3 regions of the Cobetia amphilecti genome follow, and region 1 is predicted to be linked to each of the others. Evidence: predicted binding sites of a transcription regulator. Region 1 holds the regulator's gene; each other region holds the start of a gene.
The links. The regulator sigma-54, encoded in region 1, starts transcription at its own class of promoters, with help from an activator protein. The targets are predictions, from matches to a motif close to TGGCACNNNNNTTGCTNT.

Region 1 (4,417 bases):
ACTCGGGCGCCGACAGCACCACCTCCGATGATGGGCGCGTCAACAGCACCTTCGAGGCAGCGCCTGCCAGCGGTGAATGAACCCGCCGGGCTGGCCGTCACGCCATGACCCGCGCCGCAACACCTTCCTCTCTGCCGCTCGATGGCATCATTGCTCGGGCGGCGACCCCGTCATGCCAAGGAGCCACCATGACTTCCACGACTCGCAAGCCCTTGACGGCCTGTCGCCAGACCCTCAACAGCGGTGTCATGGCGCTCTGCCTGGCACTGGGCATGTCCAGCTTCGCCCCGGCCGCCATGGCGCTGGACAGCGATGCCAGCCAGCCGATCAACATCGCCGCGGACGCCCTGTCGCTCGATGACAAGGCCGGTACCGCCACCTACACCGGCCAGGTGGAAATGCGCCAGGGCAGCATGAAACTCGATGCCAGCCGCGTCGATATCAGCCGCGCCGGCAGCGGCGAGATCTCGCTGGTCAAGGCCACCGGCAAGCGTGCCTACCTGGAACAGCAGCCCGCGCCCGACGAGAAGCTGGTCAAGGGCTGGGCCGACACCATCCGCTACCATGCACTGGAGCGCCGCGTGGAGCTGGTCGGCGACGCGCGTCTCGAAAAAGGCGATGACACCTTCGAAGGCGGCTACGTGGAGTACTTCCTCGACAAGCGCCAGGTGAACGCCAACAACAACAAGACGGCACAGCAGACCGAAGGCGGTCGCGTGCACATGACTCTGACGCCGCGCGGCGCCAATGCCAGCAAGGAAAACTGAGTCATGACTGCTGCTACTCCGCGTACGCTGAGCGCTCGCCATCTGGCCAAGGCCTACAAGGGCCGCAAGGTGGTCAAGGACATCTCGCTGGAGATCCGCCAGGGCGACATCGTCGGCCTGCTGGGTCCCAATGGCGCCGGCAAGACGACCTCGTTCTACATGATCGTCGGACTGGTGCGCGCCGATGCCGGCAACGTCTCCATCGATGACAAGGACCTCTCCGCTGCCGCCATGCATCAGCGCGCACGCGCCGGCATCGGCTATCTGCCGCAGGAGGCGTCGATCTTCCGCAAGCTGTCGGTGGCCGACAACATCATGGCGATCCTGGAGACCCGCAAGGACCTGGATCGCAATGGCCGCAAGGCACGCCTTGAAGAGTTGCTCGAGGAATTCAGCATCACGCACATCCGCGCCAGCGCCGGCATGAGCCTGTCCGGTGGTGAGCGTCGTCGGGTCGAGATCGCCCGGGCGCTTGCCACCGAGCCGGACTTCGTGCTGCTCGATGAGCCCTTCGCCGGCGTCGACCCCATCTCGGTGGGCGAGATCAAGAGCATCGTGCGCCAACTGCGCGATCGTGGCATCGGCGTGCTGATCACCGACCACAACGTGCGCGAGACGCTCGATATCTGTGACACCGCCTATATCGTCGGCGATGGCCAGATCATCGCCCACGGTGATGCGGACTCCATCCTGGCCAACCAGCAGGTGCGCGACGTCTACCTGGGCCACGAGTTCACGCTCTAGGGTCAGCGAATGCGCTGAGCCCACCGGAGGCGAAAGCTTCAAAAGCCGCTGCGTGATTTTATCGCGTAGCGGCTTTTTCATGTCTGACATCAGACGCATGCATGACGTCCATACCACCTTGGTGGAAACATGGCATGCAAGTTGCTTGAATATTCATGACAACCACTTGTCAGTGCCCCGAGTCACGGTATAGCGTAGTAGGCACGTTCCTTTGCCGTGAATTGACTGACTCCATGAAACCCACCCTGCAACTCCGCCTCGGCACCTCGCTGACCATGACGCCGCAGCTCCAGCAAGCGATCCAGCTGCTGCAGCTGTCGACGCTCGACCTGCGTCAGGAGATTCAGCAAGCCCTCGAGTCCAACCCCATGTTGGAGCTCGACGAGGACTACGAGTCGCTGGATGTCATCGAGACACAGGATTCGAGCGAGATCTCCACTGCCGACTCCTCGAGCGAGATTCCCGAGGAATACCCCCTCGACAGTGACTGGTCGGACCTCTACCAGGACCACGCCGGTAGCCTGACCAGCTCCGGCAGTGGCAGCGGGAGTGAAGAAGGGCCGGACTTCGATCGCAATACCAGCGTCGAGAGCCTGCAGGACCACCTGCGCTGGCAGCTGGCGATGACCGACCTCGATGGCCGTGAACGCCAGATGGCAGAGAGCCTGATCGATGCCGTCGACGGTGCCGGCTATCTGAGCCTGTCACTCGACGAACTGGTCGATGGCCTGCGCGGCCAGGGCCTGCCCGGCCTCAAGGCCTCCGAACTCGAGCAGGTATTGCTGCGTCTGCAGCAGTTCGACCCGACCGGCGTCTTCGCCCGTGATCTGCGCGAATGCCTGCTGCTGCAACTGGCACTGCTGCCGGATGATCTGCCGCTGCTGGCGCAGGCGCGCCGCCTGGTACGTCAATTCCTCGAGGCACTGGGCAACGATGACCGCAAGCTGCTCAAGCGCCGCCTGAGCCTCGACGATGACGAGCTGGATCACGTCATCCGCCTGGTGCGCGCGCTCGACCCGCGTCCGGCATCCGCCTGGGGCGAGCCCGCCAGCGATTACGTGATCCCTGACCTGCTGGTACGCCATACCCGCCACGGCTGGCAGGTCGAGCTCAACCCGGAAGCGCTGCCCAAGCTGCGCATCCAGCCGGAATACGCCGCGCTGATCAAGCGTGCCGACAAGTCCGCCGACAATACCTTCCTCAAGGACAACCTGCAGGAAGCCCGCTGGCTGATGAAGAGCCTGTCATCGCGCAATGACACCCTGCTCAAGGTCGGCCGCGAGATCATGGCGCGCCAGATCGACTTCCTCGAGCAAGGCGAGGAAGGCATGAAGCCGCTGATTCTGGCCAACATCGCCGAAGTGGTCGAGATGCATGAGTCGACCATCTCGCGGGTCACGACCCAGAAGTACATCCACACCCCGCGCGGCGTCTTCGAGCTCAAGTTCTTCTTCTCGAGCCAGGTCGGTGGCAGCGGCAGTGGCGACGCCCACTCAAGCACCGCCATTCGTGCCCGCATCCGCAAGCTGATCGCGGAAGAGCCGGCCCGCAAGCCTCTCTCCGACTCACGGCTGGTCGATCTGCTCGCCAGCGATGGCATCGAGGTCGCACGCCGTACCGTGGCCAAGTATCGCGAAGCGATGGGCATCCCCTCCTCCAGCGAGCGCAAGCGTCTGGCCTGACGCGTCACCTGCGGCTGCCATGCCCTGCTTTCACCTCCACAATGGCAGCCGCCGCCAACCTCAAGCGCTGGATTTTCCGCTCATCAGCCTCTGACTTCGCGGGTAGCGGTACGCCTGTCGTGCGCTCTGTCATGCCGTCAACCGCTCATCAATTGCCCGTCATGGGCCATGACGGCGCGCAGGATGACGGTAAAAAACCGCCTTTCCGGCAGCGTCATTCACCGTCAATCGCATGTTTTTAAAGTCACTTTTGCGCGTATTGCACCTGGATGACACCCGGAGAACCTCCCGGAACGCCGCTTGCTCGACGCAATCGAAGCGCCTGAAAGGCGACGTACATGCAGGGATTGGCGACGAAAACCCGCCTTCTTGCGCGTCTTTCACGCACCACCCACCAGACGTGCCCTTGAAGTCCACTCCGATACCCCTCACTGAGTTGAAGACAAGCACTGAGCCACGATGCAGCGCAGCGTTGATCTTTGCGCAAAGCTTGGGCATTGTCGGTACAGACGCTCACGACATCTGACGCCACTGGCAAGGGAGCGAAAACATCGCCAGACGGTGGCCGTCAAGCCTGTTGCAGAGCGTCCGATCAGGGTTTGCTCGTAGTCAAAAAGGGTTACAATTGAATGGCAACCCGCTGGATAAAGGAGCGTGTCCATGCAAGTGAATATCACCGGGCATCATGTGGAACTTACCGATCCTCTCCGCGATTACGTCAACGAGAAGCTCGCTCGCCTCGAACGGCATTACGACAACATCACCAATGTTCAGGTGACACTGTCGATCGAGAAGGAGCGCCAGCAGGCTGCCTGCACCTTGCACGCGGCAGGCGCTGACCTCCACGCCCTGGCAGAAGACCCCAACATGTACGCTGCCATCGACGCGCTCGCCGACAAGCTGGATCGCCAGCTGGTCAAACACAAGGAAAAGTCCCAGGCTCGCTCTCAGGGCACCGGGACCCGTTGACCTTCAGCCATGACACTTGATCAGATCCTTCCCCCCGAGCGCACGCTTTACGGTGTCCCCGGGGGGAGCAAGAAGCGGGTGCTTGAATTCTTCAGCACCTTCATCGCACAGAACATTCCCAGCCTGGATAGCCAGGAAGTCTTCTCGCGCCTGATCGGGCGCGAGAGACTGGGGTCGACCGGCATTGGCCACGGTGTGGCCGTGCCCCATGCACGCAGCCCGCATTGCAAGACGCCAATCGCTGCGTTTCTGAAG
Region 2 (4,417 bases), 860 kb from region 1:
GTTCATCACTGGAAATGATGGTCGAGGTCGGGTTGTTGGGGTTCACCAGATAGACGATGGAGGGGCCGGAGTGGTCGGCCACGGCCTGCTTCATGTCGGAAATCTTGAATGACCAGTCCTCGCGCGAGGACGGCACCTTGCGAATGGCGAGGTCATAGAAGCCGGCATACAGGGCGCCATCGCCATAAGTCAGCTCGGGAATCACCAGCTGGGTATCGGGAGTCGCATGGGCCAGCACACTGGCACGGATCGCATCGGAGGAGCCCGGCGTGAACAGAATGCTCTCGCTCGGCACCTTGTGATGAGTCGCCACCAGGGACTGCAATTTGCCCAGATGGGCGAAGGGATACCGATTGGAATGCGGGATGGATGCCGCTGCGGCACGCTGTGCAGACGGTGCCATACCCAGCGCATTCTCGTTGTAGTTGAGCCGCACCGGAGACTTGGCGGAAGGCTTGAGCACCGCCGCCGCAGGTGCCGTCTCCTTGGCCAAGGCACTGGGAATCCCCGGCAGGAACTGACCCAACGCCGCCCCGGCAATTGCCGCCCCACTCATGCCCAGGAAACCACGACGCGAACGCGATGATGGAGAGCCCTTCTCAACCGCCTGAACCACAGAAGACTCCTGCAGATCCTTCTCGACTACGTCTGTCATCGTGTGTCCTTTGTCTATCGCTGCTGCCCTTCCCCCTCGTGTGAAGCCACACGGGCAATCGGGAGCAAGCCGTTGTTTTTGTATGTGCTAATAAAGCACCACCAACGTATAAGACTTTGGTGAGAGGCACAACGAAACGACGCGCCGGATCGCGCAACCATGCGCCGCGGCAAGGGCAACCCCTCGGGGAAGTCGCGCACTGCATTGTGAGCGCTCGGTAAAGCAGATAAATAAACTGCTCATGACACGAAGACGCCGGCCATTGGCCGGCGTCTTGAATCCCATTCAAAGCTGAATCATCCAGTAGATTCCTGAGCAATCTCCCTGATGACCAGGCTACCCAGCTGACGAGTGTTGTGCGGATTGCCGTTGCCATTCACCAGCGGCAGATTCAACTGTTTTGCCAATTCACGCAGCACTGGCTGAACAGGGCTCACTGACTGCATCCCCTGACCATCATCACGCTCGACTTCGATGCTGCCGTTCTCAAGCTCACGAACAAGACAAGACGCGAACATGACTTCACGCACGGCTTTCAGCTCGCTGCGTGGCTTCGTAGTCTTGGCCAATCGAGACAACGAGATACTCTGCTTGCCCGCGCGCTCCGGCGACATCAGCGACCGGGCCTCTTCCACTGTGGCATCCAGCAACTTCTCGATCTGCATCTCTTCTGTATTGATACGCAGGATGATGATGCGCTCCACTTCATCCAACGAACGGGGATTGAAAGCAACATTGCCCCCACCGCCCATCATCGCAGTGGTTTTGACCGAGATTCGCTCACCGTCACCGCTTACCACGTCATAGCCGCGCTGATTCACCTCGGTCGCCATCTGACCATTGGTGATCAATGCAGCGTAAAGCTCACCAATGCGTCCGCAAAGATGACGTAGCTCAGTCGGCGGCACGCCCCAGTTCAGTTCTCGCTCGAACCAGGCCATTGCCTCACCCAAGGATTGGATGATCTGCATCTGTGAAAGTGCCATGATCAACTACTCATAGAAGGTTTACATATGCATAATGCATTTATATTACGGCCTTATACGCTCTTCAAAACGGACTGACTTGTTCATCACTTTCAGTTTTGCAAGAGAAATCTGAAACTGCCCGTTACTAGGTAATTTCTTTTCAGAAAACTGCTGCCAGACTAATGACCCAGGGCCATTATAGATTTCTTCAAAGCTACCATCGGGTAAAATCTTGATCACAATTGCATGCTCGGGCTCACTGCGAAATGCAACCGATTTCGCTTGTGTTGCCTTGATTTCGATCTTGGTACCGCACTTGGCGATAGCGTCATACCCTTTGTTGGAAGCAGTCAAAAGCTCTAGATCATATGCATTGGCAACTAGACACTCTCCTAGACTCCCTACCATATGGCCATCCGGAGTGAAATGTCGCCCGGGGAACATTTCTTCCAGCTCATTAACAATATTATATAAGTCGCCTACCAAGCTTTTGAGTTTATTTTTATCCACAATTTAGTCATCAATTATCCAAGGTAATCACATATTATCTTTACCATATTTTGAAAACAACCAATTGTGTATTAAAAATATCTCTGGATTTCTCTCTCACTGGTCACTGGATAGCACTCACTCTCGACTGACTTCACCAAGGTGCAAGAGACGGAGAAATTCATCAAATTGGTGCAGCGTACGCTTTCGATATGCATATCCATGCTGCATGAAATCTTATATAGCATTGTTTTATATGAAGAAATTCTCTCCGGCACACTTCCTGCTAGACATTCACCGAGGCACCGATAGGCATACAACAATCGAAAATCTACACCAATGGAGCGCTAGGGTTCCGGTGACTGGCTGATAGCCGTCACGACTGGTCCGAGAGCACTCGACCTCCAAGCTGGGGGTTACACGGCGGGACAAAAGCCCGGGAGACGCAAAGCCTGTAAAGGTCGGCGCCTCTCACTTTTTCCGCCGGAGATAACGACAATGACCCAGCTCACTCGCCTTTCCCAGTCCGCGACTTCCCCCTCGGATGCCAGCGCCCAGGTGTCATCCGCTGCTGTCTCATCTGCTTCATCCGCCGTTTCCCGAAACGCTTCCAGACGTGCTGCGCTGGCCGGCGCCCTGCTGCTTGGCGCATCGCTGAGCCCGCAGGCCATGGCGCAGGATTCCTTCAGCGTGTGCTGGTCGGTGTATGCCGGCTGGATGCCGTGGGAATACGCGGACACCCAGGGCATCGTCGACAAGTGGGCCAGGAAGTACGACATCAATATCGATGTGGTGCAGGTCAACGATTACGTCGAGTCCATCAATCAGTACACCTCCGGCAATGTCGATGGCTGCGCCATGACCAACATGGACGCCCTCACCCTCCCCGCCGCCAGCAGCGTCGATTCCACCGCGCTGATTCTGGGCGACTACTCCGATGGCAATGACGGCGTGATGGTCCGCGATGGCGATTCCATCGAGTCCCTGAAGGACCGCGAGGTCAATCTGGTGCAGTTCAGCGTCTCCCACTACCTGCTGGCACGCGCGCTGGACAGCGTCGGCATGAGCGAGCGCGATCTCACCACCACCAATACCGGCGATGCCGACATCGTGGCGCTGGCCAGCAACACCGACACCCAGGCGGTGGTGACCTGGAACCCGCAGCTGGCCACGCTCAAGGAGATGCCCGGCTACACCGAAGTCTTCAACTCCAGCGACATCCCCGGCGAGATTCTCGACCTGATGGTCGTCAATACCCAGACGCTGAAGGACAACCCGGACTTCGGCCACGCACTGGTCGGTGCCTGGTATGAGGTGATGGAGAAGATGAAGGCCGGTGACGAAGCCGCCCTCTCCCAGATGGCCGATGCCGCCGGCACCGACCTCGCCGGCTATCAGTCCCAGCTGGCCGCGACCCACATGTACTACACCCCCGCCGAGGCCGTGGCCGCCTTCAATGCGCCGAGTCTCAAGGACACCATGCAGCACATCGCCGACTTCAGCTTCGCGCAGGGCCTGTTGGGCGAAGGCGCCCCGGATGCCGGCTTCATCGGTATCGAGACCCCCGCCGGCGTCATCGGCAATGAAGGCAACGTGATGCTGCGCTTCGACCCGAGCTACACCGCCGCACTGGCCGACAGCCAGTAACGCCACGCGGTGGATGCCGCACACGCTCCGCGGGGCAGCCTGCCTCGCGGAACGTGAACCGACCGCCTCCCTCGACCGCACCCTCGTTCGCACCCGTGGAGCCCGCGCATGAAACGCCTGATCAATCTGACACCCTCCCGTGGTGGCCGCTGGCTGCTCGGTGGCCTGCCCTTCGCGCTGCTGGCCATCCTTTACATCGTGCAGTCCAACCAGCGACTGCTCGACAACCCGAATGACCGCCTGCTGCCGTCCTTCGCCGCCATGGGCGAGTCGTTCTCGCGACTGGCCACCGAGGTCAACGTGCGCACCGGCGATCTGCCGCTGTGGACCGACACCTTCGCCAGTCTCGAACGCCTGCTGGCCGGCGTGCTGATCAGTGCGCTGATCGGCCTGACCGTCGGCCTGCTCACCGGTGGCCTGCCGCTGCTGCGCGCCAAGCTGTCACCACTGATTACCGTGCTGTCCCTGATTCCGCCGATGGCGATTCTGCCGATCCTGTTCATCGCCTTCGGTACCGGCGAGCTGGCCAAGATCGCGCTGATCGTCATCGGCATCACGCCCTTCCTGATTCGCGACCTGCAGAATCAGGCCCTGCGCCTGCCCGATGAGCAGCTGATCAAGGCCCAGACGCTGGGCGCCAGCTCCTGGCAGGTGCTGA
Region 3 (4,417 bases), 970 kb from region 1:
GCCTTGACCGCCGCGACGTTGACGCCCTTCTCGAAGAAGTACTCGCCTTCCGCGCTGTCAGTGAACAGCGCCTTGGTGTTGATGCCGCCCTTGTTGACCAGATAGTGGTCAAACAGGATCACGCCATACACCGGGCCGATGGCTGCGGCGAGGATGCCCACGGTGTACTGGATGATCTCCGGGTTGTTGAACAGATTCCACGGCGTGATGAAGATGGAGCCGACGGCAGCGAGCATGCCGCCCATGCGCCAGCTGATGCGGGACGGTGCCACATTGGAGAAGTCGAACGCCGGGGACACGAAGTTGGCCACGATGTTGATGCCGATGGTCGCCAGCACCAGGGTCAGGATGCCCAGCGCTGCCGCGACGCCATTGTCGATGCGGGCGACGGTCTCCATCGGGTCATGCAGCATCTCGCCGAAGATGGGCTGCGTGCCGGACACCACCACCACGGTGATGACGGCAAACAACAGAAAGTTGACCGGCAGGCCCCAGAAATTGCCGCGCTTCACATCCCCGGGGGTAGCGCAGTAGCGCGAGAAGTCCCCGAAGTTGAGCGTCGGCCCCGCGAAGTAGCCCGCCACCAGCGCCGCGGCGATCACCATCTGCCACAGGGCGTCGCTGCCCGAGAGCGTCTTGCTGCCCAGCGTGAAGCTGATGTTGTCCCAGCCGGCCTGCCAGACGATCCAGCCCGCCAGCGCGAACATCACCACATAGACGGCTGGCCCGGCGAAATCGATGAAGCGCCGCACCGCATTCATGCCCCACCAGAACACCAGCGCCTGCAGCACCCACATGAACAGGAAGCAGTACCAGCCCAGCTGCGAGAGCCCGAACAGCTGGGTCTCGGTCAGCCCTTCCAGCGACGGCACATAGCGCAGCAGCACCAGCATCAAGGCATGCGCCGCCAGATACGTCTGGATGCCGTACCACACCACCGCGATCAGCCCGCGGATGATCGCCGGAATGTTGGCACCATAGATGCCGAAGGACTGACGGCAGACCACCGGGAAGGGCACCCCCGTCTGCTGACTGGGCCGCGAGATCAGATTGGCGAACACCTGCACCACCAGAATGCCGACCAGCATCGAGACCAGAATCTGCCAGCTGGCCAGCCCCAGGGTGAACAGACTGGCGGCAAAGACGTAGCCACCGACGCTGTGCACATCGGACATCCAGAACGAGAAGATGTTGTACCAGTTCCAGTTCTGCTCGCAGGGGGCGAGGTCCTCATTGATGAGCCGCTTGCTCGCGCTGCTCAGATCAGGGGGAGTCTGGGGTGTCATTGTTGTCTCCAGAGGGGCTTGTGGGCCATGGGCCAGTCACGAGGCGTCATGCCTCGCCATACCCTCCCCTTATCAACAAGCGTGCCAGTGAAACACTTGTTGCGGATTTTCAGTCTCCAAGCGTTTTCCCCAAGGCCCGATCTGCGTGACACCCCTGCCAGCAACGTCATGTGCGTGGCAACTCCTGAGACATTAGGCACCATCAACTTCCGCTGTATTAGCCATATGCACCACAGCAGCGCACCGCCAATGAAACGAACGTTGCGCCAGCAGGTGTCGCCGGGACTGGCACGGATGCTGCTCGTGTTTTGTGTGCTCCACTCGTACGGCCGCATCCGACGCGCGCCATCACGAGAAAGCCCGTCACGAAAAAGCCCGTCACGCGAAAGTCCATCACGAGCCCACCATCATGAGAGAGCCCGCCATGTTGCGTCTCAAGGTCATCAATCCCAACACCAGCCAGGCGATGAGTCAGCAGATGGCGCACTCGCTGCAACGGCAGCTCGCCCGGGACGTCCACCTCGAGGTGCTGACTGCCGAGCATGGCGCCCCCAGCATCGAGACCGCCGTCGAGGAAGCCATGGCGGTGGTCGCGCTGCTGGCGCTGATCGCCCGTGATCGTGAGGGCCTGCTGGAGACTCCGCCCGCCGATGGCTATCTGCTGGCCTGCTTCGGTGACCCCGGCCTCGAGGCCGCCCGTGAACTGAGCCCCGTGCCGGTGATCGGCATCGCTCAGGCCGCCATGCACATGGCCACGCTGGCGGCTCCCTCCTTTGCCATCGTCACCAGCATGACCAGCACGCTGCCGATGTCCGAGCAGCTGCTGGAGCGCTATGCGATGCGCCCCCTGTGCAAGGCGCTGCTGGCCTGTGACGTACCGGTACTCGCGCTGTCCGAGGCGCGCACTCCCCCCGCGGCATTGCTGGAGGGCTGTGAACACGCCAGAGCCAGCGGTGCCGGCAGCATCGTGCTTGGCTGCGCTGCGATGGGGCCGCTGCGTGATGCCATCGCGTCAGAGATCGGCCTGCCGGTGGTCGACCCGCTGCTGGCGGGGCGCGATCTGCTGCTGACCCTGATGCGCCAGCTCGCTGTCGCTCGCGCGAAGCAAGCGGGTGAGGTGAAACCCCTCAGCGGTGTCTTTGCCCGGGGCCTGGCGGCTCTTTGAGTCGCCAGCAAACTGCCCTTGGCTGGCGCCTCGCGACCGAAACGAAAACGCCCCCTCACTGCTGTCAGTGAAGGGGCGTTTGCATTGGCCGACTCTGACTCAGTGCTTGTCGTTCGACTCTCCCGAGTGGCTGCGATCGCCGACCACCGCCGTCACCAGCTTGCCGATGCTCAATCCCTGCACGAGGATCGAGAACAGCACGATGATGTAGGTGGTGACCACCAGCGGCTCGCGGAAGTCGCCTTCGGGAATCGCCAGTGCCAGCGCCACCGAGATGCCGCCGCGCAGGCCACCCCAGGTGAGCACGCGCGTAGTGCCGGGGCGGAAGGTGTACCAGCGACGCAAGAGGCTCAGCGGAAGACCGATCAGCGCCAGGCGCGAGAGCAGAATCACCGCCACCAGCACCAGCGCGATGCCGATCGAGGTCAGCGTGATCGGCATCAGTACCAGTTCGAGGCCGATCAGCACGAACAGCACCGCGTTGAGAATCTCGTCGACCAGCTCCCAGAAGCCGTCCAGATAGCGGCGGGTGTTGTCGGACATGGCGCCATCACGCGCCATGTTGCCGATGATCAGCCCCGCCACCACCATCGCGATGGGGCCGGAGACATGCAGCGCCGAGGCCAGCGCATAACCGCCCAGTACCAGCGCCAGACTCAGCATCACCTCGACCTGATACTGGTCGATGCTGCGCATCAGCTGATAGACCAGTGCGCCCAGCGCCAGCCCGAGCAGGATGCCGCCGCCGGCTTCCTCGAGGAACAAGAGCCCCATGTGACCGAGCTCGACCTCACCGCTGCCGGCCGACGCCGCACTCAGCAGCGCGGTGAACAGCACCACCGCCACGCCATCATTGAACAGCGATTCGCCGACGATGCGGATCTCCATGTCGGCAGGCGCGCCGGCACTGCGCATGATGCCGAGCACGGCGATCGGGTCGGTGGGCGAGATCAGCGCACCGAACACCAGGCAATACAGGTAGGGCACCTCGATACCGGCCCACTGGAACAGCCACCAGGCGGCGGAGCCGATCACCAGCGTCGAGATCAGCACGCCCAGCGTGGCCAGCAGGCCGATGGAGCGCCGGTAGGCCTTGAGGCGCGAGAGGTCCACGTGCAGCGCGCCGGCGAACAGCAGGAAGGACAGCATGCCGTCCATCAGCAGGCTGTTGAAATTGATGCGCCCCAGCCAGTCTTCCGCGGTATCGGCCACGACGGTGGTCACCGCGAAGTGATCGAGCCCGATCACGCCCAGCGACAGCACCAGGCCGATGGCCATCACGCCGATGGTCGGCGGCAGCCGCAGGACGCGATGATTGAACCACATGCACACGGCAGTGATGGTGATGAACAGTGCAGCGAGATTGAGCATCCGAAAACGGTCCTTTGCAGTGGCGCCGATACCCCTGATGGCATGACGTCCTTGTCATTCTTTCCAGTTCTTCTGTCGCGTGAGCGGCCGCGTGGCTGTCTGAACTGAGCGTGACTGCCCAGAGCGGCTCATGGCTACCAGAACGGAGCGCGGCTACCAGAGATCGCCGTGGCGTTCACGGTGGCAGAGATAGAGACGCAGCTCGAACTCACGTTGATGATACTCCGGCTGCATGTGACAGCAGAGCCGGTAGAACGCCTTGTCGTGGGCCTTCTCGCGCAGATGCGCCAGCTCATGCACCACGATCATGTTGAGCAGCGGCTCCGGCAGCCGCCGGAACAGCGACGAGATACGGATCTCGTTCTTGGCCTTGAGCTTGTTGCCCTGCACCCGCGACACGAAGGTGTGCAGCCCCAGGGCGTTGTCGATGACGTGAATCCGGTCGTCGTAGATCACCTTGCTGATCGGCGCCGAGCTGCGCAGATACTGATTCTTCAGCGCCATGGTGTAGTCATGCAGCGCCCGCGCACCCTGCAGCTGATGAGGCTCGGGATACTTGCCGAGAAAGAAGGCTGCCGTCTTGCCCGACGCCAGC

Region 2: a site for sigma-54 is predicted at 2,385-2,402, ahead of R1T44_RS08765 (putative urea ABC transporter substrate-binding protein). Genes of this name have one in related genera too.
Region 3: a site for sigma-54 is predicted at 1,356-1,373, ahead of R1T44_RS00965 (NCS1 family nucleobase:cation symporter-1). Genes of this name have one in related genera too.

What each region holds. Positions count from the first base shown of each region.
Region 1 covers NZ_CP136695.1:1,181,741-1,186,157, reverse strand. The annotation lists gene lptC (LPS export ABC transporter periplasmic protein LptC) at 1-80, shown strand, start outside; gene lptA (lipopolysaccharide transport periplasmic protein LptA) at 189-767, shown strand; gene lptB (LPS export ABC transporter ATP-binding protein) at 771-1,511, shown strand; gene R1T44_RS05045 (RNA polymerase factor sigma-54) at 1,745-3,193, shown strand; gene hpf (ribosome hibernation-promoting factor, HPF/YfiA family) at 3,854-4,162, shown strand; gene R1T44_RS05035 (PTS sugar transporter subunit IIA) at 4,172-4,417, shown strand, end outside.
Region 2 covers NZ_CP136695.1:2,043,123-2,047,539, reverse strand. The annotation lists gene R1T44_RS08780 (pyridoxal phosphate-dependent aminotransferase) at 1-655, opposite strand, end outside; gene R1T44_RS08775 (DUF6998 domain-containing protein) at 952-1,641, opposite strand; gene R1T44_RS08770 (DUF6998 domain-containing protein) at 1,687-2,133, opposite strand; guanidine-I (ykkC/yxkD leader) riboswitch at 2,449-2,557, shown strand; gene R1T44_RS08765 (putative urea ABC transporter substrate-binding protein) at 2,611-3,759, shown strand; gene R1T44_RS08760 (ABC transporter permease) at 3,868-4,417, shown strand, end outside.
Region 3 covers NZ_CP136695.1:207,857-212,273, forward strand. The annotation lists gene R1T44_RS00965 (NCS1 family nucleobase:cation symporter-1) at 1-1,286, opposite strand, end outside; gene R1T44_RS00970 (aspartate/glutamate racemase family protein) at 1,696-2,451, shown strand; gene R1T44_RS00975 (cation:proton antiporter) at 2,551-3,822, opposite strand; gene R1T44_RS00980 (M48 metallopeptidase family protein) at 3,976-4,417, opposite strand, start outside.